One region of the Amycolatopsis sp. NPDC101161 genome, then DNA from elsewhere that is predicted to be linked to it. Evidence: riboswitches for the same ligand, from Rfam matches in the RefSeq annotation. Region 1 holds a riboswitch; each other region holds the start of a gene.
The links. Region 1 has a riboswitch for S-adenosylmethionine ahead of thrC (threonine synthase). Riboswitches for the same ligand answer to the same signal wherever they lie in the genome.
Positions count from the first base shown of each region.

Region 2: it holds a riboswitch for S-adenosylmethionine, as region 1 does, so the genes downstream of both, ACIRSS_RS41730 (aminotransferase class V-fold PLP-dependent enzyme) here and thrC (threonine synthase) in region 1, are expected to answer to the same signal.
Region 3: it holds a riboswitch for S-adenosylmethionine, as region 1 does, so the genes downstream of both, ACIRSS_RS15490 (methionine ABC transporter ATP-binding protein) here and thrC (threonine synthase) in region 1, are expected to answer to the same signal.

Region 1 is NZ_JBIWPI010000006.1:285,170-287,426, reverse strand. Features, by position in the region: gene holA (DNA polymerase III subunit delta) at 1-663, opposite strand, end outside; SAM riboswitch class I at 800-933, shown strand; gene thrC (threonine synthase) at 947-2,212, shown strand.
Region 2 is NZ_JBIWPI010000006.1:754,676-756,932, reverse strand. Features, by position in the region: gene ACIRSS_RS41730 (aminotransferase class V-fold PLP-dependent enzyme) at 1-1,270, opposite strand, end outside; SAM riboswitch class IV at 1,308-1,422, opposite strand; gene ACIRSS_RS41725 (M23 family metallopeptidase) at 1,505-2,155, opposite strand.
Region 3 is NZ_JBIWPI010000002.1:916,549-918,805, forward strand. Features, by position in the region: gene ACIRSS_RS15485 (4-(cytidine 5'-diphospho)-2-C-methyl-D-erythritol kinase) at 1-181, opposite strand, end outside; gene ACIRSS_RS15490 (methionine ABC transporter ATP-binding protein) at 252-1,262, opposite strand; SAM riboswitch class I at 1,472-1,562, opposite strand; gene rsmA (16S rRNA (adenine(1518)-N(6)/adenine(1519)-N(6))-dimethyltransferase RsmA) at 1,701-2,257, opposite strand, start outside.

The DNA.
Region 1 (2,257 bases):
CTCCAGCGCCGCCGAGCGGTCGCCGCTCACCGCCTTCTCCGCGACCGCGAAGCCCGTCACGTCGGCGCGGCCACGGTGGTAGCGGCGGACCGCGTCGGCGTCGACCGTGCCGCCCGTGTCCGCCACCAGCTGGCTCGCCGCCGACGAGAGTTCTCGCAGGTCGGAGCCCACCGCGTCGATCAACGCGGCGACCCCCGCCGGGTCGATCTTGCCGCCCGCGCGGCGGATCTCGTGCCGCACGAACTGCTCGCGCTCGGCCGGCTTGGTCAGCTTCGGGCACTCCGTGACCTCGGCGCCGGCCTTCTTCAGCGCCGCGGGGAGCGACTTGCCCGCCTTGCTGCGGCCGCCGCCGGTGTGCACGACGACCAGCACGATGCCGTCCGCGGGGTCCTTCAGGTACGACGCGACGGCGTCGGCCAGCTCCTGCGAGATGTCCTGCGCCGACTCCAGGACGATCACGCGGCCCTCGCTGAACAGCGACGGGCTGACGAGTTCGGCCAGCTCGGGGGCTGTGAGTTCGGACACCCGGACGCGGGTCAGCTCGGCCGTCGCGTCGATCGCGCGGGCGGCGGCGAGCGTCTCGCGGACGGCCCGCTCGATCAGCAGTTCTTCCTCGCCCAGCACCAGGTGCAGCGGGGCGGGGGCGGTGGCTTGCGCGGTCACCCGAGGATCCTCTCACTTGCGGTGTCGTGCGCCCTCTCCGGTGATGTCGGGCGGCCGGCATGGCACAGCGTGAGCGCCATGTCGTACGGTGTCCTCGAGGCGGCGCGCTCGTTCGCGCGCACCGACAACCGAATACCGCTCATCCAGAGGGGCAGAGGGAACGGCCCGACGAAGCCCCGGCAACCGGCGTACAGCCTGTCATCCCGCGATCGCGGGGTAGCTGACGACCACGGTGCCAATTCCGGCCCGCTTCGGCGGGGCAGATGAGGAAAGGAACCTCGCGATGACCGCAACCCTCGGCACGACCTCCACCACGAAGACCCCGGATCTCGGTCCCGCCGTCGAACTGGTGTCGAAGGAAGAGGGTCACCGGCAGCCGCTCGCCCCGGAGTTCGTCTCCGCCGAGGACTTCTCGCCGCTCGAGGTCGCCTACGACTTCGGCCGCGTCCGCCGCGAAGACATCGAGGCCGGCCCCAAGAACATCTGGCGCTACAAGAAGCTCCTCCCGGTTCCGTCCAACGTCGAAGAGATCCCCAACACCGAGCCCGGCGCGACCCGGCTGATCCGCGCCGACCGCCTCGCCAAGGAACTCGGCCTCAAGCGCGTGTGGGTCAAGGACGACACCGGCAACCCGACGCACTCGTTCAAGGACCGCGTCGTCGCCGTCGCGCTGGCCGCGGCCCGCGAGTTCGGGTTCGAGGTGCTCGCGTGTCCGTCGACCGGCAACCTGGCCAACGCGACGGCCGCCGCCGCGGCCCGCGCCGGCTGGCGGTCGGTCGTGCTGATCCCCAAGACCCTCGAGCGCGCCAAGATCCTCACCACCGCGGTGTACGACGGCGACCTGATCGCCGTCGACGGCAACTACGACGACGTCAACCGCCTCGCCACCGAGCTGGCCGGTGAGCACCCGAAGTGGGCGTTCGTGAACGTGAACGTCCGGCCGTACTACTCCGAAGGCTCGAAGACGCTCGCCTACGAGGTCGCCGAGCAGCTCGGCTGGCGCATCCCGCCGCAGATCGTCGTGCCGATCGCCTCCGGTTCGCAGCTGACGAAGGTGGACAAGGGTTTCCGCGAGCTGGGCCAGCTCGGTCTCGTGGACGCCAGCCCGTACAAGGTGTTCGGCGCGCAGGCGACCGGCTGCTCGCCGGTGTCGGCCGCGTTCCGCGCCGGCCAGGACGTGGTCCAGCCGGTGAAGCCGGACACGATCGCCCGCTCGCTGGCGATCGGCAACCCGGCCGACGGCCCGTACGTCCTCGACATCGTCAACCGCACCGGCGGCGCGATCGAGGACGTCACCGACGAAGAGGTCGTCGAAGGCATCCGGCTGCTGGCCCGCACCGAGGGCATCTTCACCGAGACCGCCGGCGGGGTCACCGTGGCGACGGCGAAGAAGCTGGTCGAGACGGGCAAGCTCGACCCGGACGCCGAGACGGTCCTCCTGATCACCGGCGACGGCCTCAAGACCCTCGACGCGGTCGAGAACCACATCGGCCCGAAGGCGACCGTGCCGGCGTCCGCCGAGGCCGTGAACGAGGCGCTCGGCTACTGACGTCCACGCCGGGGGCAGCCGAGCGGCTTCCCCCGGCGAGTACCT
Region 2 (2,257 bases), 470 kb from region 1:
CGATCTGGCGCAGCGCCCGCACCACGCGGTCGACGTGCTCCTCGGTGCTGCCGAGGCCGAGGCTGACGCGGATGGCCTGCTGCCCGGTGCCGCCGGTGACGCCGATCAGGCGCTTGGCGGCGATGTGGGCGCAGAAGGCGCCGTCGCGGACGCCGATGCCGTACTCCGCCGACAGCACCGCGGCGACCCAGCCCGGGTCGAAGCCGTCGACGACGAAGCTGACCGTGCCGACGCGGTCGACCGGCGCGGCGAACAGCCGCAGCTCGGCGCAGCCCGGGATGCCTTCGAGTCCCTTGCGCAGCCGGGCGAGCAGGGTCTGCTCGTGGTTTTCGATCGCGGCCCAGTTTTCGCCGAGGGTTTCGCACGCGACGCCGAGCGCGTAGACGCCGACGGTGTTGGGCGAGCCGGCTTCGTGGCGCTCGGGCCCGGTGTTCCAGACGACGGCGTCCTCGGTGACGAGCTTGGTCGCGCCGCCGCCGGCGAGGTACGGCCGGGCGGCGCGCAGCCAGTCGGCGCGCCCGATCAGGGCGCCCGCACCGAATGGCGCGTAGAGCTTGTGGCCGGACAGCGCGACGTAGTCGACGTCCAGGTCCTTGATCGAGATCCGGCGGTGCGGGGCGAGCTGGGCGGCGTCGAGCGCGATGCGCGCGCCGTGCCTGCGCGCCACGGCGGCGATTTCGGCGACGGGGAGCAGCTCACCGGTCACATTGGACGCTCCGGTGACGACGACCAATCGCGGTCCCTGCGGTGCATCCGCGAGGGCTTCGTCCACAGCGGACACTGCCGCGAGGCGGGTGCGCGGGGTCGGGATCCGCCGGACGTTCGGGCCCTGCCACGGCAGCAGCGCGGCGTGGTGCTCGGTGTCGAAGACGACCACCGTCGTGTGCCGCGGCAGGCTGCGGGCGAGCAGGTTGAAGGAGTCGGTGGTGTTGCGGGTGAACACGACGGTGTCGGTCCGGCGGGCGTCGACGAAGCGGCGCAGGACGTCGCGGGTGCGTTCGTAGAGCTTGGTGGAGACCTGGGAGGCGAAGCCGGCACCGCGGTGGACGCTGGCGTACCAGGGCAGGAATTCGTCGACCTTCGCGCGGACGGCGTCGAGACAGGGGGCGCTCGCGGCGTGGTCGAGGTTGGCGTAGCCGATTGCCTCGCCGGTGACGAGCGGGACGCGCAGGGCGGCCCCCGCGACGGTCGGGATGTCTTGCGTGACAACGGTTTTCGCGGTGACGGCAGCCAGGGTGGTCGTGCTGGTGCGGTCGATGGCGAGAGTCATCGGTGCCTCCTCGGCGGTCCGGGGGACCCCGGCGAGGGGCCCGCGCTTGCCCGTCGCACGGCGCGACCGGCCCGGTCTTCACCCGGGGCACCCCACCGCGGTAGGAGGGTTGCCGGCCAGCAAGCCGGGGCTTCGCGCTGGCACTCATGACCTGAGCCCGAAGGTAACCGAGAACGCGGCCGGCGGCCAACCCCCGCCTCACATTCTGAGACGCCGCTCACACACCGTGAGGCCTCAGAGCTTGGCGCGGAAGCGTCCGGGGAGCTGCGTCACGGCGTTGTCCGCGAGGTGCGTCGCGGTGCCGGTGTACTGCTCGGCTCCCGCGGTGAAGCGCCAGCCGCCGATGGTCTTGCCGTCGACGGGTTCGCCATCGGCCTGGGCGACGGCCGTCGAGACCTCCGCGAAGGACTTGCCGTCCCAGTTCGCGGCCTCGGGCACGGTCCAGAGCGTGAAGTGCACGTGGGCGCCGGTGCTGCTGCCACCGCACGGGAGCGCGTTCCCGGTCGACCCGAGGACGGCCCCGGCCTCGACGTGCTCACCGTCGGTGACCTTGATGCCTTCCATGTGGTAGTACCCGGTCCGCCAGCCGCCGGCGTGGTCGATGGTGACCCAGTCGCCGCCGGCGCAGTGCTGCAGGTGGACGGTCCCGGCCAGAGGGGCGCGCACGGTCCGGTCGGCCGGACTGAAGTCGATCGCGTTCTTGACGCCGGTGCTGCCGTCGTCGGAGTGGATGCCCGCGGAGTAGACCTGCTGACCGGCCTTGAACGGCAGGGCGAGAGCCGGGAAGGGAGCCACTTCGGCGATCGCGGCCGGCGCGCCGAGCAGGCCGAGGGCCGCGGTCATCGCGACGGCGAGGACCGTCCGGCGAGTGTGCAGTTTTGTCACCGTGCGTACTCCTTTGGCTTAACGCTCACCCATTCGAACTAACCGGATCGGGCGGAGAGTAGGCCAAAGGTTGGATCATTGGGAAGATTCCGGACGGGGAAG
Region 3 (2,257 bases), on a different contig from region 1:
CGTAGATCTCCAGCCCCGGCTCTTCGGTGACGGCGACGGTCACTTCGTCGGTCAGCGACAGGGCCTGGAACACGGTCACCAGCTCGTGGTAACCGTCTTCGCGCAGGTCGTCGACCGCCAGGTGCAGGTTGACCTTGGCCGGGACCCGGACGGTGACTGGGGGCGGAACTACGGCGAGCACCCGACCAGCCTACGTGCCCGCGAAAACGCCCCGATGCGACGTGCGCATCGGGGCGTCTTCGACGTTTGGATCAGGCAGCCACGCCCTGCGGGCCGCGAGCGGTGTGCGTCACGTGGCCGCCGCGCTCGGCGACCCACGCGAGGGCCGCGTCGGCGCGCTCGCCGCGGACGCCCAGGCGGAAGCGGCCGACTGGGGTGTCGCCGATCCGGGTCAGGCCGCCGCCGATGGTGGCGAACTCGACGTCGAAGCGGCCCGCCGCCTCGGGCAGCAGCGCGCCGACCGACGCGAAGCCGACCAGCACGACGTCGACCGAGCGGTCGTAGCGCGCCGACTGCGCGCGGGTGGTCTCGATGGCGGGCAGCAGCGCCTGCGCGGTGCGGCTGGCCGGGTTCGAGATCAGGTCGAGCACCGTGCCGCGCTCGATGACCGTGCCGTCTTCGAGCACCGCGACGTCGTCGCAGACCCGGCGGACCACGCCGGCGTCCGGCGTCGTGATGACGACGGTGGTGCCCAGCTCGGAGCGGGCGCGGTCGAGCACGGTGAGCACCGAGCCGGCCTCCTCCGGGTCGATGCCGGCGGTCGGGTCGTCGGCCAGGAGCACGGCCGGCGCGGCCGCGAGGGCCTTGGCGACCGCGACGCGGCGGAGCTGACCCTCCGACAGCTCGCCCGGACGCTGCGTCGCGCGCTGCGTCAGGCCGACCAGGTCGAGCAGCGAGCCGACCCGGCTGCGGCGCTGCGGGCCGTCGACGCCGAGCTGCTCGAGCGGGGAAGCGATGTTGCCGGCGATGGTGCGCTCGGCGATCAGCTCCGGCTTGGTCGAGACAACACCCAGCTGACGGCGGATCTCGCGCAGGCGGCGGCCGTCGAGGGTGCCGGTGTTGAGGCCGTCGAGCCGGACGACGCCGCGGTCGGGGCGCTCCTGCAGCGCGATGCAACGGGCCAGGACGGACTTGCCGGACCCGGCCGGGCCGACCACGCCGAACAGCGAGCCGGCCTGGACGTCGACGCTCACGTCCCGCAGGGCGACGACCGAGTTTCCGTTGGTGGCAAAGGTTTTGGACAGGTTTTCGACGGTGATCACGAAGGCTCCAGAAAACGGGGTGCGCGCAGTGCGCGGCACCCGGCCGCAAGCAAAGTCCGTCCTGTGTGGACGGTGCGTGAAGAAGAGGTGGACCGGCTACGACAAGCTCAGTGGGAGCGTCGACATGCGGTCACGGAGCGGCGGCCTTCGTCGACAACGCGACGCCTGGTCAGGAGCAGGGGGCGAGCTACCCTCTTCATCGGAAACGGCCTCCATCGGTCCTGGCGGTAGCACCTGCCCTGTGGAGGGTGGTTGCTGCGACTTCGGCGAGCCAGGTCTCTCAGTCGCTCGGGATGGACGCTTCCGAGTAAAGCCGATCCCGAGGAGCGAAAGCAAGCCTGTTGGCCCAGATCACACGACTGGAGGTGTCCGAATCGCGAGATGGCACGGCAAGAGGCGTATTTTCACCGCGCCACGTTGACTTCCACTGTGGACCTGCTAACGCGCGGCGGCGAGCCGGGCGAAGTCCTGCACGTCCAGCTGCTCCCCGCGGGTCTTCGGGTCGATCCCGGCGGCCGCGAGCAGCTCGCCGGCCCGCTCGGCGGAGCCCGCCCAGCCGGCGAGCGCGGCGCGGAGGGTCTTCCTGCGTTGTGAGAAGGCGGCGTCGACGAGGCCGAAGAGCCGATCGCGGTCGTCCGACGCCGGAGCGTCACCGCGCTCGAAGGCGACGAGCGCCGAGTCGACGTTCGGCACCGGCCAGAACACCGAGCGCGGCACGGCGGCGACCTTGCGCGCGGGGCCGTACCAGGCGAGCTTGACGCTGGGGACGCCGTAGATCCGGCTGCCGGGGCCGGCGGCCATCCGGTCGGCGACCTCGGTCTGCACCATGACCAGGCCCTTGGTGAGCGAGGGCACCTCGGCGAGCAGGTGCAGCACGACCGGAACGGCGACGTTGTAGGGCAGGTTGGCGACGAGCGCGGTCGGCTCGCCCAGCTGCTCGCGCGTGACGCGCAGCGCATCGGCGCCGACGACGGTCAGCCGGTCCGCGGCTTCGG